DNA from 3 places in the Kitasatospora sp. NPDC087315 genome. Region 2 is predicted to be linked to each of the others. Evidence: riboswitches for the same ligand, from Rfam matches in the RefSeq annotation. Region 2 holds a riboswitch; each other region holds the start of a gene.
What was found. A riboswitch is a leader RNA that binds a small molecule or an ion and turns the genes downstream of it on or off. The one in region 2 is predicted to bind cobalamin.
Positions count from the first base shown of each region.

Region 1 (6,582 bases), on a different contig from region 2:
GCGGGCGGTGGGTGTTGACGCTGAGGGCGACCCAGGGGGTGCCGTCGGCCAGTCGGGACAGCAGTGCCCGGCCGAGCCCGATGGTGGCGCCGTGGCGCAGCCGCTCCTCGTCCCACGAGCAGCCGTCGTGCAGCGCGACGTGGACGCCCTCGTCGGCGTAGTAGCCCTGCTGGTCGGCGATGTAGGCGGCCAGTTCCTCGTGCAGGCCCCGCCCGACGTAGGCGAGATCGATCGTGTACATGAACGTTTTTCCTTGATCGTGCCGCCGCCGTGCGCACAGGACGGCGGGGCGTCAGTACATGGACATCCCGCCGTTGACCGCGGCCGTGGTGCCGGTCATGACGGCGCTGTCCTCGCCGGCGTAGAAGGCGACCGCCCGGGCGACGTCGTCCGGGTGTGCCAGGCGGCCCAGGGGGGTGGCGGCCACCTGCCGACGCCTGTGCTCCTCGTCGAGCACATCCGCCGCCATGCGGGTGTCGTCCACCGGGCCGGGCTCGACGACGTTGACCGTGATGCCCAGCGGGCCCAGCTCCTGGGCGAGGTACCGGGCGAACTGCGCCAGTGCGGCCTTGGCCGTGCCCAGTGCGATCATGCCCTCCCGGGGCTGGCGGCTGAGGACGGTGCCGAGATAGACGATGCGTCCCCAGCCCTGTTCGGTCATGGCGGGCAGGACGGCCTTGGTGACCGCGAACGCCGCACGCAGCTCGTCGTCGAGCTTGCCGCCCAGCTCTTCCCACGTCATGTCCTGGAACGGCTTGACCACATACGGGGTGAGCGCGTTGTGCACGAGCACGTCGGTGCCGCCCCATGCCGCCCGGACCTGCTCGATCATGCTCTCGACCGCCGCTGCCTCGCGCACGTCGGCCTGCACGGCCATGGCCTGGCCGCCCGCGGCCTCGATGCCGGCCACGACCTTCCCGGCTGCCGTGCCGCTGTGCAGGTAGTTGACCACCACGCGCATCCCTCGTGCGGCCAGAAGGCGCGCGGTGGCCGCACCGATTCCGCTGCCGGCCCCTGTCACCAATGCCACCCTGCCGGTCGCCCCGGTCATGGGACCACTCCCTGTCTGTCATTGTCATCGTGGGCCGCCGGGATGACCGTCCGGAAACCATGCTCGGCGGCGGGACCGCCGCCGGGGTTACGGTGGTCGGCAAGAGGCCGGCACACCGGATGTGCGCCTCGTCCGACACCGCTGTGATCGGAGGGAACACGATGGGGCACCAGGAGACCCGAGCGGCGCTGGATCGGCACTGGGCAGCGTCCGCCGCGGGGGACCAGGACACCGAGCACGAGATCTACCACGACGACGTCATCGTTGATTATCCCCAGTCGGGTGAGCGCATCCACGGCCGCCACAACCTGCAGGCGCTGCGCTCACACCACCCGGCCAGGCTCGGCTTCACCATCCGCCGGATTCTCGGCAGCGGGGACCTCTGGATCACCGAATACGTGCTCGACTACGACGGAAAACCGGTACCCACCGTCAGCGTGATGGAATTCCGCGATGGAAAGGTCGCCCGCGAGACCCAGTATTTCGCGGATCCGTTCGCTCCGCCCGCCTGGCGTGCCCAATGGGTGGAGCCGGCGCCATGACGGGCCTCCTGGTGCTCCAGCCGGATTTCTCCGTTCCAGCCGGAGCACCGAGGCGGATCGGCCCGGTGGGGATCAGGGCGCGGTGATACCCGGCTGGGCACCGGCACCGAAGGACCAGCCCTCGACGTCCCCGGGGGCCGGGTCGTAGCTTCCGGCGCCCAGCGAGCTGTACGACCACGGGCCGCCGTGCTGGGCGTGCCAGTACGACCAGTAGGCGGTGCCGGTGGGGTTGGTGCAGGTGGCGGGGAGAGCGTTGATCTTGCAGACGAAGCCCGGGTAGCGCGGGTGGAAGGCGTACGGGAAGCCGGCGCCGGTCAGTGCGGCCAGGCCGCTGGCCGGGTCGCCGGGGGCGCAGCCGGTCTCGATTCCGCCGCCGAGCGCGGTGAAGTCGACGACGACGGTCACGCCGGTCGTACCGGTGCAGGCGGTGGCGCTCGCCCGCGGCGCCTGGGCGGCGGAGGCGCCGAGCAGGCCGGCGGTCAGGGCCGCGACGGCGGCGACCGAACCGACGGTGCGGCGGATCCGGCGGGCCGGGGCCGGGGCAGGGGTGCGGGTCATCGAAAGGCTCCTCACGGGATCGGCGGTTTCGGCGGTTTCAGCGGCCGGCCGGTGCCGGGCAGGCCAGGACCGGGGCTGCCGGGCGCGCGCCGTGGGCGGAGAGGGCGGCCAGCGGGGTGCCGGACAGACCCAGGACGGCCTGCGCGGTGGCCCGGGCTCCGTTGGCCTGGCTGAACCCGGACGCGTCGTACGCGACCGCGCCGCGGACGGCGGCGTCGGCGGCGCAGCCCTGCTGGAGCTTGACCAGGCTGCTCCAGCCCTTGAGACCCGCGCCGAGCCGTCCGGTGGACAGCAGGGCCTGGGTGGCCAGTCCGGTGGTGTTGGCGTTGGAGGTGGTCGCGCCGGCTGCGGCGAACCCCCCGTCGGTGTTCTGGTGGGCGGTCAGCCAGCCGAGTCCGGCGTTCGCCTTGGCGGTGCGGCCGGTGGCGGCAAGGGCCTGGACGGCGAGCGCGGTGGCGTCCGGGTCGCCCGCGCAGGTGGTCTGGCCGAAGGCGACGGGGAAGCCGCCGTCCGGGCACTGGCTGCCGGCGAGGAAGTCGACGGCGGCGGCCGGGGCGCCGTCCGGGGTGCGCTGGAGGGCGATCACCGCCAGGGACTGACCGAAGGCGTTGCTGTAGTCGCCCCACTGGGAGCGGTCGGAGAAGCGGCCGCTCGGGGTCTGGAGCGAGCGGAGCCGGGCCGGGAGGTCGACACCGCCGAAGCCGTGGACGTCCTCGCCGCGGACCTCGGCGGCGAGCAGCAGCTTGGCGGTCGCCCCGGCGTACGCCTCGGTGGTGCCGTCGCCGAGGTAGCCGCTGATGATCCCGGGCTGCGCGAGCCAGGCGGTGGCCTTCGCGGCGGCCTGGTCGGAGCTGTGGGAGGCGGCGAAGGCCAGCACGGCGTCGATGGTCAGCCCCTGGTCGGGGTAGGCGGTGCCGTCGAAGACGGTCTCGAAGTGGTCTCCGTCGACGAGTTGGCGGGCGAGCCAGCCGGCCGCGGCGGCGTCGGGACGGACGGTCGCCGAGACCGGGGCCGGAGCCGGGGCCGGGGCCGCCTGGGCGGCGGACGCCGGAAGCACGGCGGTCAGAACGAGCGCGGGTATCGCGAGCAGACCGAGGGAGCGGCGGAGCGTGGGCATGGGACGCCTTTCCGGGCCCGGGCGCACGGGGTCCCCGCCCGGCCGCCGGTGCGGAACCGGGCAGCCCTGGGAACTCCGGCCCGCAGACCACGACGGGAGGAGGGAACACACGCCTCCGCCGACGGGTCCTCGGGCTCGCCGCCGACAGCCGTCGGCGGCCTACCGTTGCGGGTCAGCGCCGGACTCGGACCGGACTTCCCCCAACGGCGGAGTCAGTACATGACGGCTCATCATGTCGGTCGTGCGGAGAAGGGGTCAAGGGCCGGCCACCCGCCGGCCCCGACCCCGACCCCGGCCTCACGGGTCAGAACACCTCCACCAGGACCGGCTCGTGGCCCGTCACTTCGCGCTCTCCCTGATGGTGTTGATGACCGCCGAGAAGTCCAGCCCGGCACCCTGGTCCGCGGCGAACCCGGCGTACAGCTCGGCCGCGTGGGAGCCCAGTTCCACCGGAACACCGGCGGCCTTCGCGGCGTCGGCGGCCAGGCCGAGGTCCTTGGCCATCAGCGCGGCGGCGAAGCCGGGCCGGTAGTCCCGGTTGGCGGGGCTGGCGGGCACCGGACCGGGCACTGGACAGTTGCTGGTGAGCGCCCAGCACTGGCCGGAGGCGGTCGAGACCACGTCGAACAGCGCCTGGTGGCTCAGGCCGAGGTGCTCGCCGAGGACGAAGGCCTCGCTGACGGCGATCATCGAGATCCCGAGGATCATGTTGTTGCAGATCTTCGCGGCCTGCCCGGCGCCGGACGGGCCGCAGTGCACGACCTTGCGGCCCATCGCCTCCAGGACCGGCAGGGCGGCGGCGAAGTCCGCCTCCGCCGCGCCGACCATGAAGGTGAGGCTCGCGGCGCTCGCACCGGTCACACCGCCGGAGACCGGCGCGTCCAGCGCCCGGTGGCCCGCCGCGAGGGCCGCCGCGTGCGCTTCGCGGGCGTCGGCCACGTCGATGGTCGAGCAGTCGACGAACAGGGTTCCGGGCTCGGCCGCGGCCAGCAGTCCGCCGTCCCGGTAGAGGTCGAGGACCTGGCGGCCCGCGGGCAGCATGGTGATCACCAGCTGCGCGTCGGCCACGGCGGCCGGCGCGGAGGCGGCGGCCGGCACGCCGGCCGCCTCGGCGCGGCGCAGGGCGTCGGGGTCGAGGTCGAAGCCGGTCACCCGGTGGCCGGCCCTGACGAGGTTCGCGGCCATCGGGCCGCCCATGTTGCCCAGTCCCACGAAGGCGATCGTGCGGATGGTCACCAGCGTTCCTCCCATGCGGTGGTGGTGCCGAGGCCCAGCTCCTGCGGGCCCAGCGGGGTGAAGAAGCGGTCCACGTCGTCCTCGGTCACGGCCTCCAGGGCCGGTGGCGACCAGCGTGGGGAGCGGTCCTTGTCGATCACCTGGGCCCGGACGCCCTCGACCAGGTCGGGCGAGCGCAGGGCCGCGCTGGAGACCCGGTACTCCTGGTCCAGGACCTGCTCCAGCGGGCCGAGCCGGCGGGCCCGGCGCAGCGAGCGCAGGGTCACCTTGAGGGCGGTGGGCGACTTGGCGGCGATCTGCTCGGCGGCCTCCTTCGCCGCGCCCTCCCCGCTGGCGCGCAGGCGGTCGAGGATCTCCTCGACCGTGTCGGCGGCGTAGCAGTGGTCGATCCAGTCGAGCTGTGCGGCGAGCGGGCCGGCGGGGACGGGAGCGGCGTGGCGGTGCACCGCGGCGGTGACCTCCTCCTCGGTGAGCGCGGCGAGGAACGACGGCAGCTTCGCGGCGGGGACGAGGAGGTCGGCCAGTCCGCACAGCAGCGCGTCGCCCGGTCCGGCGGTCGCGGCGGTGAGTGCGAGGTGGGTGCCGAGTTCGCCCGGGGCGAGGGCGAGCAGGTAGGTGCCGCCGACGTCGGGGACGAAGCCGATGCCGGTCTCGGGCATGGCGATCCTGGTGCGTTCGGTGACGACGCGGACACGGCCGTGGGCGGAGATTCCGACTCCGCCGCCCATCACGATGCCGTCCATCACGGCGATGTACGGCTTGGGGTAGCGGGCGATCCTGGCGTTGAGGCGGTACTCGTCGCGCCAGAAGCCGAGGGAGGCGGTGCCGCCGGCCCGGGCGTCCTCGTAGATGGCGCGGATGTCCCCGCCCGCGCAGAGGCCGCGCTCCCCCGCGCCGGTGATGACCACGGCCGCCACGGTCTCGTCCTGCTCCCAGCGGGCGAGGGCCTCGTCGATCCGGCGGACCATCGGGTGGGTCAGCGCGTTGAGTGCCTTCGGCCGGTTGAGGACGATCCGGCCGATCCGGCCCTCGCGTTCGAGGAGGACGTCCTCCTGTTCCGTCCCGGTGTTCATCAGGCGGCCCCGGTCAGGCCGCGGGCGACGATGACGCGCATGATCTCGTTGGTCCCTTCGAGGATCTGGTGCACCCGCAGGTCGCGGACGATCTTCTCGACGCCGTACTCGGCGAGGTAGCCGTAGCCGCCGTGCAGTTGGAGGGCGCGGTTGGCGACCTCGTAACCGGTGTCGGTGGCGAAGCGCTTGGCCATCGCGCACAGGTGGGGGGCCTGCGGGTCGCCGTCGTCCAGCGCGGTGGCGGCGCGCCAGAGCAGCGACCTGGCGGCCTCCAGCTCGGTCGCCATGTCGGCGAGCTGGAACTGCAGGGCCTGGGCGTGCAGGAGCCTGGCGCCGAACGCCTCCCGTTCGGCGAGGTACTTGGTGGCCCGTTCCAGTGCGTCCTGGGCCCCGCCGAGGGAGCAGGCGGCGATGCCGAGCCGGCCGCCGTCGAGGCCGTTCATGGCGATCCGGAAACCTCCGCCCTCCACCCCGAGCAGGCGGTCCGCGGGCAGCCGGACACCGTCCAGGACCACCTGGCGGGTGGGCTGGGCGTTCCAGCCCATCTTGCGCTCGTTGGGCCCGAACGAGAGTCCCGGATCCCCGCGTTCGACGACGAACGCGGAGATGCCGTGCGGCCCCTCGCCACCGGTGCGGGCCATCACCACGTACACCTGCGAGGACCCGGCGCCGGAGATGAACTGCTTGACGCCGTCCAGGACGTAGTGGTCGCCGTCGCGGCGGGCGCGGGTGGTGAGTGCGGCGGCGTCCGAGCCGGCGCCCGGCTCGGTGAGGCAGTAGCTCGCCAGGTCGCGCATCGAGCAGAGGCCCGGCAGCCAGCGGGCCCGCTGCCCGGGTGTGCCGTGGCGGTCGATCATCCCGGCGACCATGTTGTGGATGGAGGTGTAGCCGGCGATGGAGGGGCAGCCGGTGGCGAGGGCTTCGAAGGCCAGGACGGCGTCCAGCCGGGTCAGGCCGGAGCCGCCGCACTCCTCGCGGACGTGGACGCCGCCGAGCCCGAGAGCG
Region 1 covers NZ_JBIUYD010000001.1:535,635-542,216, reverse strand. The annotation lists gene ACIO5D_RS02345 (ABC transporter substrate-binding protein) at 1-241, opposite strand, end outside; gene ACIO5D_RS02340 (SDR family NAD(P)-dependent oxidoreductase) at 293-1,051, opposite strand; gene ACIO5D_RS02335 (nuclear transport factor 2 family protein) at 1,081-1,593, shown strand; gene ACIO5D_RS02330 (flagellar hook-length control protein FliK) at 1,666-2,151, opposite strand; gene ACIO5D_RS02325 (peptidase) at 2,189-3,268, opposite strand; cobalamin riboswitch at 3,371-3,510, opposite strand; gene mmsB (3-hydroxyisobutyrate dehydrogenase) at 3,608-4,498, opposite strand; gene ACIO5D_RS02315 (enoyl-CoA hydratase/isomerase family protein) at 4,501-5,577, opposite strand; gene ACIO5D_RS02310 (acyl-CoA dehydrogenase family protein) at 5,577-6,582, opposite strand, start outside.
Region 1: another riboswitch for cobalamin. It lies ahead of ACIO5D_RS02325 (peptidase); the one in region 2 lies ahead of ACIO5D_RS38230 (FecCD family ABC transporter permease).

Region 2 (6,582 bases):
AGCGCACCCGCCTCCTCGCGGCCGGCGCGGTAGTCGCGTCCGTCTCGCTCGTCCTGACCGGCTGCGGCAGCAGCAAGTCCTCCTCCGCCTCCGGCGGTTCGGGCGCGGCCAACCCGAGCGCCAGCGTCGCCGCCGTCACCGCCGACCCGGCGCTGGCCGCCCTCGTGCCGGCCGACGTCAAGTCCTCCGGCAAGCTGGTCGTCGCGGCCGACGCCTCCTACGCGCCCAACGAGTTCAAGGACGACAAGGGCAACATCGTCGGCATGGACGTCGACCTGGCGAACGCGGTCGCCAAGCGGCTCGGCCTGACCGCCGACGTGCAGAACGCCGACTTCACCTCGATCATCCCGGGTATCGCGGCCAAGAAGTACCAGCTCGGCATGAGCTCCTTCACCGACACCAAGGAGCGCGAGCAGACCGTCGACATGGTCACCTACTTCACCGCGGGCAGCGCGATCGCCGTGAAGAAGGGCAACCCGGACAAGATCGACCCCAAGGACCTCTGCGGCAAGAAGGTCGCCGTCCAGACCGGCACCACCCAGGCCGACGAGGTCCGTGACACGCGCAACCCCGACTGCGCCAAGGACGGCAAGCCCGCCATCCCCGGCGACGGCGACAAGTTCTCGCTCCAGACCGATGTCACCCAGGCCCTGGTGGCCGGCCGCGACCAGGTCATGATGGCCGACTCCCCGGTGATCGACTACGCGCTCAAGCAGACCAACGGCCAGCTGGAGAAGCTCGGCGACACCTACGACAGCGCGCCCTACGGCATCGTCCTGGAGAAGGGTTCCGGGCTGACCAAGGCCGTCCAGGGCGCCGTCCAGTCGCTGATCGCCGACGGCACCTACAAGCAGATCCTGCAGAAGTGGGGCGTCGAGGCGGGCGCGCTCGGCACGTCCGAGATCAACGCCGCCAAGAGCTGACCTCCGCCGAACCACACCCCCTGAGGCGACCTCATCGTGAAAACTTCCGACCAGGGGCAGGTGACACCGGGACGGTCCGAGACCATCAAGGCCGTCCCGGTCCGCCACCCCGGACGCTGGGCCGGAGCAGTCGTCATCGTCGTCCTCCTGGCGATGCTGCTCAACGCCCTGATCAACAACCCCGCCTTCCAGTGGGACGTCGTGGGCGACACCCTCTTCAACGACCAGATCCTGCACGGCGTCGGCGTCACGCTCGAACTGACCGCGCTGGCCATGGTGATGGGCGTGATCGGCGGCGTCGTCCTCGCGGTGATGCGGCTCTCGCCCAACCCGCTGCTCTCCGGCACCGCCTGGCTCTACATCTGGATCTTCCGCGGCACCCCCGTACTGGTCCAGCTGGTCTTCTGGAACTTCCTCGCCGCGATCTGGCCCAAGCTGTCGCTCGGCATCCCGTTCGGGCCGGCGTTCTGGTCCGAGTCGACCAACTCGCTGATCCCGGTCTTCACCGCGGCGCTGCTCGGTCTCGGCCTCAACGAGGCCGCCTACATGGCGGAGATCGTCCGCGGCGGCCTCCAGTCGGTGGACGAGGGCCAGACCGAGGCCGCCCACGCGCTCGGCATGAGCCGCGCGGCCGCGCTGCGCCGGATCGTCCTGCCGCAGGCCATGCGGGTGATCATCCCGCCGACCGGCAACGAGACCATCTCGATGCTCAAGACCTCCTCGCTGGCGAGCGCCATCGCGCTGGAGGAGCTGTACCAGGCCGGCCACAACATCTTCTCGCGCACCTTCCAGACCATCCCGGTGCTGATCGCGGTCTCCGTCTGGTACCTGTTCCTGACCTCGCTGCTCACCACCGGCCAGTACTACATCGAGCGGCACTACGCCCGCGGTACCAACCGGACGCTCCCCCCGACCCCGGTCCAGCGGCTCCGCCGCCTGTTCGCCGGCAAGCCCGTGCCGAGCGGGAAGCACGACGTGGTTCCCGGCCTTGAGGGAGGTGGCCACGTATGACCGATCTGACCAAGACCCCCGCGACCCCGGCCGACGCCGGCACCGACGGCCCGATGGTCAGGGCCGAGGGCGTGCGCAAGTCGTACGGCCTGGTCGAGGTGCTCAAGGGCATCGACCTGGAGGTCAAGCAGCGCGAGGTGTTCTGCCTGATCGGCCCCTCCGGCTCCGGCAAGTCGACCTTTCTGCGGTGCATCAACCACCTGGAGAAGATCAACGCCGGCCGCCTCTGGGTGGACGGCGAACTGGTGGGCTACCGGCAGAAGGGCGACCGGCTGCACGAGCTCAAGGACCGCGAGGTCGCCCTCAAGCGGCGCGACATCGGCATGGTGTTCCAGCGCTTCAACCTCTTCCCGCACATGACCGCGCTGGAGAACGTCATCGAGGCGCCGGTCCAGGTCCGCAGGGAGGCCAAGGCGTCCGCCAGGGAGCGGGCGATGGCCCTGCTGGAGCGGGTCGGCCTGGCCGACAAGGCGAAGAGCTATCCGTCCCAGCTCTCCGGCGGACAGCAGCAGCGCGTCGCGATCGCCCGCGCGCTGGCCATGAAGCCCAAGCTGATGCTCTTCGACGAGCCCACCTCGGCGCTCGACCCGGAGCTGGTCGGCGAGGTGCTGGACGTCATGCGCGGTCTGGCCGACGAGGGGATGACGATGATCGTCGTCACCCACGAGATGGGCTTCGCCCGCGAGGTCGGCGACGCGCTGGTCTTCATGGACGGCGGTGTGGTGGTCGAGTCCGGCACCCCCCGCGACGTGCTCACCGACCCGCAGCACGAGCGCACCCGCGCGTTCCTGTCCAAGGTGCTCTAGGACGCTCCCGTCGGCGCCCGGCAGGCCGGACCTGCCGGGCGCCGACGCCTGCCCCGCCCAGGTAATAGGCTGGAGCCAGTCAGCCCGTTACCGATTCTGGAAGGACCACCGTGGAGCTCGCCTCGTACGCCGACCTCGCCGTCCGGCTGGTGAACACCGAGGAGCCCGAGCGCGGCACCGACACGCTGACCTCGGTCGACGCCGTCCGCGGCCTGTTCTCCGAGAACACACGTGCCGCCGCGCTCGCCGACGAAGCCGACCTGCCCCGGCTGCGTGCCGTCCGGACCCGGCTGCGCGGGGTCTTCGAGGCCGCCGCCGAGGGGGACGAGATCCGGGGTGTCGACCTGCTGAACAGCCTGCTGATGGAGTACCCCGTCAGCCCGCTGGTCTCCGGCCACGACTACCTGGACGACGCCGGGCGCCCGCGCTGGCACCTGCACCTCGCCGACAACTCGCCCACCGCCACGGCCCACTTCAGCGCGGTCGCCTGCATGGGCCTGGCCGTCCACCTCACCGAACTGGGCGCCGACCGGCTCGGCATCTGCCAGGCCGCGCCCTGCCGCAACGCCTACCTGGACACCTCCACCAACCGCTCCCGGCGGTACTGCTCCGACCGCTGCGCCACCCGCGCCAACGTCGCCGCGTACCGGGCCCGCAAGCGCCAGGAGGCCGCCGTCCTGGCCGGGCAGGGCTAGCGGCCCTCCGGGCTAGAGATCCTCCGGTCGGACCCAGACGCCGAGCCGGCGGGCCAGGCCCGGCACCCGGACCAGCGGGCCCAGCAGCAGGCGCTCCAGCCGGCGGCCCGGGGCCAGCCAGGCCGGCCGGGGGCGCAGCCGCAGCAGCACCCGGCCGAGCACCAGCTCGTCCGGGACGGCGCCGTAGCTGCGGCTGTCGCTGTCGACCAGCCGGTTGTCGGACAGCAGCCACCAGCCCTTCGGGCGCCGGCCGTCGGCCCGCTTCACCACGAGCAGGTCCTGCTGCAACGGGTGGCGGACCACCACCACGGCGCCCGGCCTGATCCGCGCCCCGTACCGGACCAGCAGCCGGTCGCCCTCACGCAGCGTCGGCACCATCGAGTCCCCCGCCACGTCGATCAGTCCGAACGGTGCGGCACCCCCGCGGGTGCCGCCCTCCGGTTCCGCCATCCGCGTCACGACTCCTCCTCCCGGCTCGCCGCGTCCCAGTCTGCCGTACGGACCGTCACCCGCCGGTGTCCGGATTCACCCGGTTCCGGGTCCGCCTTTTGCCCTAGGCCCACCGACCGATCGCGAAACCCCGTGACCGGAAGGGTAATCTCGGGCGCGGGAAGACGATCTAAGGAAGGACTCCCATGTTCTCTCGTCTGTTTGCACCGCGTGCCACCGCGCACGCCCACTGCGACCTGCCCTGCGGCGTGTACGACCCGGCGCAGGCGCGGATCGAGGCCGAGTCGGTCAAGGCCACCCAGGAGAAGTACCAGGCCAACGAGGACGCGCACTTCCGCGCTCGCGCCGTCATCATCAAGGAGCAGCGCGCCGAGGCCGTCAAGCACCACATCTCGGTGCTGTGGAGCGACTACTTCAAGGCCCCGCACTTCGAGAAGTACCCGCAGCTGCACCAGCTGATCAACGACACCCTGAAGGCCGCCTCGGCCGCCAAGGCGTCGACGGACCCGGCCACCGGCCAGGCCCTGCTCGACCTGATCGCCGAGGTCGACAAGATCTTCTGGGAGACCAAGCAGGCCTGACCGCCGCTCGGCCTCCGTCGACCGCCCCCGCCCGGACCACCACACCGGACGGGGGCGGTCGCGCGTTTCCGGGACATGCCCGGCGGCACCTGTAAGGGTTGCCTGGCCTTAGCGCTTGTTATGCTGCCAGGGCGTCCCATGGGGGAAGTCCGGTCCGAATCCGGCGCTGACCCGCAACGGTGGACGGGGCCCCGGCCCCGTGAGCCCGATCGCCCTGGGGCGCCGACCTCCCGACAACTCGCCGTGGAATGCGAGGGGATGGCGCCCCGGCCCCGCCACGGCCCGGGCGCTTCGCCCCGCGCCGCCCACGGCCCGAGGCGAAGGCGCGCCCCCCTCGTGAGCACCGCAGTGACCGCACCGGTCCGTCGAATACCCGCCGCGCCCCTGGCCGCCGGCCTGGCCGCGGCCCTGCTGCTGTCGCTGGTCTGCGGGGTCGCCCTGGGCTCCTCCGACCTCGGCTGGTCCCGGGTCCTGCGGCTGCTGGGCGCCGGGCTGACGGGCGGTCGGCTGGAGGCCGAGGAGGCGGCGGCGTACGTGATCGTCTGGGAGATCCGGCTGCCGCGCACCGTACTGGCCGCCGTGGTCGGCGCCGGGCTCGCGGCCACCGGGGTCGCCGTGCAGGCCATGGTCCGCAACGCCCTGGCCGACCCGTTCGTCCTCGGCATCTCCTCCGGCGCGGCGGTCGGCGCCAACGCCGTCCTGCTCCTCGGCGCCTTCGCCTCCCTCGGGGTCTGGGCGCTCTCGGTCTCCGCCTTCGGCTCGGCCCTGCTGGCGATGCTGCTGGTGTACGCGGCCGCCCGGACCGCCTACGGGCTCACCCCGCTGCGGCTGGTGCTCACCGGCACCGCGATGTCCTACGGCTTCTCCGCGGTGACGGCGCTGATGGTGTTCGGCGCCGCGCGCGGCGAGGCGGCCCGCAGCGCCATGATGTGGCTGCTCGGCAGCCTGGGCGGGGCGACCTGGGGCTCGGTGCCGATCGCCGCCGTCACCGTGCTGGCCGGCCTGGCCTGCCTCGCCCTCTCCGCCGGGCGCCTCGACGCGCTCGCCATGGGCGACGAGACGGCGGCCTCGCTCGGTGTGGACCCCGACCGGCTGCGCCGGCAGCTGTTCGTGGTGACGGCGGCCGTCACCGGCACCGTCGTCGCGGTCAGCGGCGCGATCGGCTTCGTCGGGCTGATGGTGCCGCACCTGGTGCGGATGCTGGTCGGCGCCGGCCACCGCCGGGTGCTGCTGGTCGCGCCGTTCGCCGGGGCGCTGCTGCTGGTCTGGGTGGACATCGTCTCGCGCACCCTGCTGGCGCCCGCCGAGCTGCCGGTCGGGGTGGTCACCGCGGTGCTCGGGGTGCCCTGCTTCCTGTTGCTGATGCGCCGCCGCGGCTACTCCTTCGGAGGCCGCTGATGGGCACCGGCGCGAACGCCGACCCGAGCACCGACACCACGGACACCCCGGAGACCGCCATCGAGACCGCCCTGGACATCGCCGTCGACGGGCTCTCGGTCGACATCGCCGGCGCCCGGCTGGTCCACGACATCACCCTGGACGCCGCCGCCGGACAGGTGGTCGGCCTGGTCGGACCGAACGGCAGCGGCAAGTCGACCCTGCTGCGCTGCGTCTACCGGGCACTGCGGCCCGCCGCCGGCGCCGTCCGGCTGGGCGGCGAGGACCTGCACGCGCTCACCCCCCGCGAGGCCGCCCGGCGGGTCGCCGCACTGCCGCAGGAACACTCCGCCGAGTTCGACTTCACCGTGGCCGAGGTGGTCGGCATGGGCCGGCTGCCGCACCGCAGCGGATTCGCCGGCCCGACCGGCGGGGACGACCGGCGCTGCGCCGAGGCGCTGGCCCGGGTCGGCGCGGACCACCTGGCCGGGCGGGGCTTCCTGAGCCTGTCCGGCGGCGAGAAGCAGCGGGTGCTGATCGCCCGCGCGCTCGTCCAGGAGCCCCGGGTGCTGGTGCTCGACGAACCCACCAACCACCTGGACATCGCCCACCAGTTGGAGGTGCTGGCGCTGGTCCGGGCGGCCGGGCCGACGGTGCTCACCGCGCTGCACGACCTCAACCTGGCGGCCGGCCACTGCGACCTGCTGTACGTGATCAGGGCCGGCCGGATCGTCGCCTC
Region 2 covers NZ_JBIUYD010000052.1:1,712-8,293, reverse strand. The annotation lists gene ACIO5D_RS38260 (ABC transporter substrate-binding protein) at 1-923, shown strand, start outside; gene ACIO5D_RS38255 (amino acid ABC transporter permease) at 960-1,934, shown strand; gene ACIO5D_RS38250 (amino acid ABC transporter ATP-binding protein) at 1,931-2,740, shown strand; gene ACIO5D_RS38245 (CGNR zinc finger domain-containing protein) at 2,851-3,435, shown strand; gene sodX (nickel-type superoxide dismutase maturation protease) at 3,448-3,885, opposite strand; gene sodN (superoxide dismutase, Ni) at 4,071-4,466, shown strand; cobalamin riboswitch at 4,579-4,698, shown strand; gene ACIO5D_RS38230 (FecCD family ABC transporter permease) at 4,803-5,864, shown strand; gene ACIO5D_RS38225 (ABC transporter ATP-binding protein) at 5,864-6,582, shown strand, end outside.

Region 3 (6,582 bases), on a different contig from region 2:
GGCCTCGGCCGGGCCGGCGGCGGCCGCGGTGGTGGCGGCCGGGGCCGGGCCGAGCGGCTTCTCGCCGAGCAGGTCGCAGGCCGCCAGCGGGAGCACCAGCAGGGCGGCCGCGAGGACCCGGACCAGAGCGGCGCCGGTCCGGCGGCCCGGACCGGCGGTGGTACGGAAGGTCATGCCGTTACGTCCTGGGATCGGGGCTGAATGAGGATCCGGCCGACGGTCACCGCGTAGAACAGACCCGAGGAGAGCACCAGGGCGAAGTCGAGCGGGTACAGGGTGAACATCCGGTAGACCGCCGCGACCACCCAGACCAGCGCGGAGCCCGCGCCCCAGACGATGACGCCCACCCAGAAGCGGCGCTGGCGGTTCTTCTTGGCGCCGTTGGAGCCGGTCGGCTGCCAGCCGAGCTGACGGCCGCGCAGCAGGTCCCAGATGGCGAAGAAGTGCGCCCAGCCGTACATCATCCGGCCCGCCCAGGCCTCCAGGCGGTACGGCGCCCGGTGCCAGAGCGGGAAGATCACGGTGGCGTACACCAGGCTCGGGATGACCAGTGTGAGGTGTTCGACCTCCAGCAGGTCCGGCCGCCAGAGCAGCAGCATGATCGGCAGCATCGGCAGCGCAAAGGTCAGCAGCGCGGTATGGATGTAGTACAGGAATCCGGACACGTAGCAGAGCCGGGTGGTGAAGTCGAGCTTGGTGCGCCAGAACTTACGGCTGGTCAGCAGCGACATCGAACCCATGCACCAGCGGTACTGCTGGTTCTGGAAGGCGCCCGCGGTATCCGGGCAGACCCCGGTGGAGAGCGCCACCGGGATGTACTGCAGGTCCCAGCCGAGGGCCCGCAGGTCGAAGCCGGTGTGGACGTCCTCGGAGTGGGCGATCAGCGTGGTGCCGCCGTTGTCGTCCAGCGCCGCCCGCCGGTAGACCGCGCAGCTGCCGACGCAGATCGCGCCGTCGTTGCGCTGCCGGGCGACCTGGACCGAGCGGTAGAAGAGCTCCTGAATCGCGCCGGCCCCGCGCTCGATCCAGTTCTGCGAGTCGAGCACCCGGAAGAACTGGGGCGACTGCACGATGCCCAGGCTCGGGTTCCGCTCCAGATAGGGCAGGACCTCGTGCAGCAGGTCGTGGCGGGGAGCGAAGTCGGCGTCGAGGATCAGGATGTACCGGCCGTCCGAACGCCCGAAGCCGTAGTGCAGGTTGCCGGCCTTCTTGAACCAGCCGCGGTTCTCCCGGACGCCGTAGCGGAAGCCGAAGTCGGCGGCCATCGCCTCGACCTCGGGGCTCGCCGCATCGTCCATGACGAACGGCATGACCAGGCCCGGGTAGTGCTCGGCCAGCTTCCGGACGTAGGTCCAGGTGTTGTGCAGCACCTCGATCGGCTCGCCGCAGACCGGCAGGAAGACGTCCACCGCCGGGTACTCGTCGGGCTTCCACTGCCGGACCAGCCGGCGGTGCTCCTTGAGGTCGAAGTTGGGGGTGAAGCTGTTCACCCGGAGCGACACCAGGTAGTAGACGACCGTGAAGAACAGGAACGGCACACAGAGCCAGAACCAGGACCCGACGGAGTACAACTCGGTCTGGCTGACGACCAGACAGCCGAAGCTGACCACCGAACAGAGCGTCAGCAGCCACTGATGCCTGATGGTGTAGCCGTACTTCTCCTGCGAAGTGGGCGGAGCCGGCAGCAGCATCGACGGAACGGACTCCCGCTCCCCCGCGCTCCGCCGTCTTCCCCCCGCCTTGCGCCGTCTGCTGGTAGCACTGACGGCAGCGCTCACCGCGCGGCACCTCCTGCTCGCCGATTCCCCGTCGGGGCCGCCAGGGCCGGCCCTCCGCCGCCCCGGGGCGGCATCCTACCCGACACCTCAAGTCCGTTCGCACGACGACTACCGGCCTCCAACGAGCCGTTCCCGGCCCGGGCCTGGCGGTCAGCCGGCGTGTTCGGCCCGACCCAGCAGGACCTGCTTGGTGCGGTCCGCCAGCGAGGTCGCGGCCGCAGTCGCGACCTGGTCGCTCTGGTCCGGGACCTGCTTGAGCGAGCCCGCCACCGTGAAGTAGCCGAACCGACCGATGGCGGCGTGCGTCTCGGTACAGCCGGACTTGTCGGTCACACAGAACGTGTTGACGCCGGTGCCGGACAGACCCTGGATCAGACCCGCGTGGCGGCCGAACGCACGGTCCGCACCCGCCTTGTTGTCGAAGACCGCGACGCCGACGGTCACCGCGCTGTCGCCGTTGACGTACGTCGCCCGGACCAGCGAGCGGCAGGTGTCGTCACCGAGCGCGAGGCCGAGGCCGCCGGTGGTCGCCTTGGAGCACGGCGCCGTCGCACCGGTCACCATGCGGGTCCACACCTTGCCGTCGACGGTCCGGGTCTGGTCCGGGAACAGCGTCGCGGCGTCGACCGGCAGCCTGTCCGTGTCGGCGTCGGAGATGACCGCGAGCGCCCGCTCGGTGGGTATGCCGGTGGGGGACGCACTGGCGGTGGGGCCGCCACCGCCGCGATCGCCCTTGTCACCGTGGCCGTTGATCCACACCCCGGCCGCGACCACACCGCCGACCAGGACCGCGGCCACCGCGGCCGCGCCGATCCACAGCCGCTTGCGCTTGCGGGACTCGTTCTCGTGCCGGGTGGCCATCGCGTTCCAGTCCGGCTCGGCGACGGCCGGCTGGGCGCTCTGCGGCCACTGCTGGTACGGCGCCGGGCCGACGGCGTTCTGCGGCTGCTGCGGCAACGGCTGGGGCTGGGGCTGGGGCTGGGGCTGGGGCGGCGGGTAGGCCGCCGGGCCGGACGGCCCGTACGGCGGCACGCCCGGCTGCGCGTACGGCGTGGCGGGAGGCCCGAAGCCGCCGGGCGGAGGAGGGACCGACCCGCCGGCTTGCGGCGGCCGGGGTGCGGTCGGGCCCGGCTGCACCGGCCCGGTCGACTGCTGGCCCTGCTGCGACACCTGTCCCGATGCCCCGGGCTGCGATCCCTGCCCCGGTTGTCCGGGCTGCTGTCCGGGCTGACGCGTCCACTCCGCCGGTACGCCCGTTCCCTCGCTCATGTGCCGAGATCGTAGGGCATCGCCCTGACCGCGAGCCCGGACGGTAATCAATCCGTTCCCAAATCCCACCGCCCCCGAACGGCTCCCGGCCATCGCGCCCGTACCACTGGTCACCGGCCCGACACGCGGTGCTGCACAACATGTGGTGTCGCATCGGGCGGACACCACTAGATGTATGCTCACTCCTGCTGTCGACGCAGGGGAACCCGGTGCGAGTCCGGGACTGCCCCGCAGCGGTGTGCGGGCCTCTGGAAGCAGGGCCCGCGAGTCCGAGTACCTGCCGGCGGCGTGCCACCGGCCTCCCCGCAGAGGCCCCGAAGCACTGCACCACGTCCGGGCCTCGCGGGCGGGCCGGGGATGACACTGTCGCGCGACGCCACCGGGCGTTCGCGCCGTGCTCCCCTGCCCCGAACGGTCCGGCACCCCGATGCACCGACGCCGATCGCCGCCAGGAGAGAGCGCCTTGACCACCGCTGCCTCAGCCACCCTGCCCGCCCAGGGTTCCAGCTTCGCCCCCGTCGACCCGACGGTCTCCGACCCCGGCGGTGCGCTGCTCCGGCTGCTGACCGACCGCAGCGCCGATCTCCCCCAGGTGGACCCCGGCCATGTCGCCGCCGCCGCGCTGCGCGGCCGCCACGCCGGCTCGGACTTCGCCGAGCTGCGCGGGCTGGCCGTGGACGCCGCCGCGTCGATGATCGCCGAGGACCCGCAGTACTCGAAGCTGGCCGCGCGCCTGCTCGCGCTGGAGATCGTCGACGAGGCGGTCAGCCAGGGCTCGGTCTCCTTCTCCGCCTCGGTCGCGGTCGGCCACGCCGAGGGCCTGATCGGCGACACCACCGCCGCCTTCGTCGCCAAGCACGCCGCGACCCTGGACGCGCTCGTCGACCCGCGGGGCGACGACCGCTTCGAGTACTTCGGCCTGCGCACCGTGCAGTCCCGCTACCTGCTGCGCCACCCGATCACCCGCAAGGTGGTCGAGACCCCGCAGCACTTCCTGCTCCGCGTCGCCAGCGGCCTGGCGGTCGGCGACAACGAGCAGTCGGTGCGCGAGGTGGCCGAGCTGTACGGCCTGATGAGCCGGCTGGAGTACCTGACCTCCTCCCCGACCCTGTTCAACTCCGGCACCCGGCACCCGCAGATGTCGAGCTGCTACCTGCTCGACTCCCCGCTGGACAACCTGGACTCGATCTACTCCCGGTACGCCCAGATCGCCCGTCTCTCCAAGCACGCCGGCGGCATCGGCCTGTCCTACTCGCGGATCCGCTCGCGCGGCAGCCTGATCCGCGGCACCAACGGCAAGTCCAACGGCATCGTCCCGTTCCTGCGCACCCTCGACTCCTCGGTCGCCGCCGTCAACCAGGGCGGCCGCCGCAAGGGCGCGGCCTGCGTCTACCTGGAGACCTGGCACGCGGACATCGAGGAGTTCCTGGAGCTGCGCGACAACACCGGTGAGGAGGCGCGCCGCACGCACAACCTCAACCTGGCGCACTGGATCCCGGACGAGTTCATGCGCCGGGTCAACGCCAACGCCGACTGGTCGCTGTTCTCCCCCGCCGACGTGCCCGAGCTGGTCGACCTCTGGGGCGCCGAGTTCGACGAGGCGTACCTGAAGGCCGAGCAGTCCGGCAAGGCCGTCCGCACCATCCCCGCGCAGACCCTGTACGCCCGGATGATGCGCACCCTGGCGCAGACCGGCAACGGCTGGATGACCTTCAAGGACGCCTCCAACCGCGCCGCCAACCAGACCGCGCTGCCCGGCCGCACGGTGCACAGCTCCAACCTCTGCACCGAGATCCTGGAGGTCACGGACGACTCCGAGACCGCCGTCTGCAACCTCGGCTCGGTCAACCTCGGCGCCCACGTCGCCGCCGGCGCCACCGCCGACGACCTGCTGAACGCGCTGGACTGGGACCGCCTGGACGCCACCGTCCGCACCGCCGTCACCTTCCTCGACCGCGTGGTGGACATCAACTTCTACCCGACCCCCGAGGCCGGTGCCTCCAACTCCCGCTGGCGCCCGGTGGGCCTCGGCGTGATGGGCCTGCAGGACGTCTTCTTCCAGCTGCGGATCGACTTCGACTCCGCCGAGGCGAAGCGGCTCTCCACCCTCATCGCCGAGCGCATCATGCTCACCGCGTACGAGCGCTCCAGCGAGCTGGCCGAGCAGCTGGGCCGCCACGAGGCGTACGGCGAGACCCGGGCCGCCCGCGGCGAGCTGCACATCGACCACTTCCCGAGCGCCGCTCCGGAGTGGGCCGACCGCTGGGCCGCCCTGCGGACCAGGCTCGCCGAGACCGGCCTGCGCAACTCGCTGCTGCTGGCCATCGCGCCGACCGCGACCATCGCCTCGATCGCCGGCGTCTACGAGTGCATCGAGCCGCAGGTCTCCAACCTGTTCAAGCGCGAGACCCTCTCCGGCGAGTTCCTCCAGGTCAACCCGTACCTGGTGCGCGAGCTGAAGGAGCTCGGCGTCTGGGACCAGCAGACCCGGGACGCGCTGCGCGACGCCAACGGCTCCGTCCAGGACCTCAACTGGCTGCCCGCCGAGGTCCGCTCGCTCTACCGCACGGCCTGGGAGCTGCCCCAGCGCGCGCTGATCGACCTGGCCGCCGCCCGGATGCCGTACATCGACCAGAGCCAGTCGCTGAACCTCTTCATGGCCGCGCCCACCATCGGCAAGCTCAGCTCGATGTACGCGTACGCCTGGAAGGTCGGTCTGAAGACCACCTACTACCTGCGCTCGCGCCCGGCGACCCGGATCGCCCAGGCCGCCTCGGGCGCCGCCCGCGCCGCCGCCCCCGTCCCGGTGGCGTCCCCGACCCTCACGCCGGAGGAGGAGGCCGCCCTGGCCTGCTCCCTGGAGAACCCCGAGTCCTGCGAGGCCTGCCAGTAATGTCCGACGATCGCCAGAAGATGCTGCTCGACCCCGGCTTCGAGCTGACCCTGCGCCCGATGCGCTACCCGTCGTTCTACGACCGGTACCGCGACGCGATCAAGAACACCTGGACCGTCGAGGAGGTGGACCTGCACTCCGACGTCGCCGACCTGGCCAAGCTGAGCGAGGGCGAGCGCCACCTGATCGGCCGGCTGGTGGCGTTCTTCGCCACCGGTGACTCGATCGTCTCCAACAACGTGGTGCTGAGCCTCTACAAGCACATCAACTCGCCCGAGGCCCGGCTCTACCTGTCCCGGCAGCTGTTCGAGGAGGCCGTGCACGTCCAGTTCTATCTGACGCTGCTCGACACCTACCTGCCCGACCCCGAGGACCGCGCGGCGGCCTTCGACGCGGTGGAGAACATCCCCTCCATCCGCCAGAAGGCGCAGTTCTGCTTCAAGTACATGAACGCGGTCGACCACATCGACTCGCTGCAGACGAAGGAGGACAGGCGGGCGTTCCTGCTCAACCTGATCTGCTTCGCGGCGTGTGTGGAGGGGCTGTTCTTCTACGGCGCGTTCGCGTACGTGTACTGGTTCCGGTCGCGTGGTCTGCTGCACGGCCTGGCCACCGGTACGAACTGGGTGTTCCGCGACGAGT
Region 3 covers NZ_JBIUYD010000008.1:268,873-275,454, reverse strand. The annotation lists gene ACIO5D_RS14335 (glycoside hydrolase family 26 protein) at 1-174, opposite strand, end outside; gene ACIO5D_RS14330 (glycosyltransferase family 2 protein) at 171-1,691, opposite strand; gene ACIO5D_RS14325 (hypothetical protein) at 1,929-2,735, opposite strand; cobalamin riboswitch at 3,216-3,347, shown strand; gene ACIO5D_RS14320 (ribonucleoside-diphosphate reductase subunit alpha) at 3,535-5,940, shown strand; gene ACIO5D_RS14315 (ribonucleotide-diphosphate reductase subunit beta) at 5,940-6,582, shown strand, end outside.
Region 3: another riboswitch for cobalamin. It lies ahead of ACIO5D_RS14320 (ribonucleoside-diphosphate reductase subunit alpha); the one in region 2 lies ahead of ACIO5D_RS38230 (FecCD family ABC transporter permease).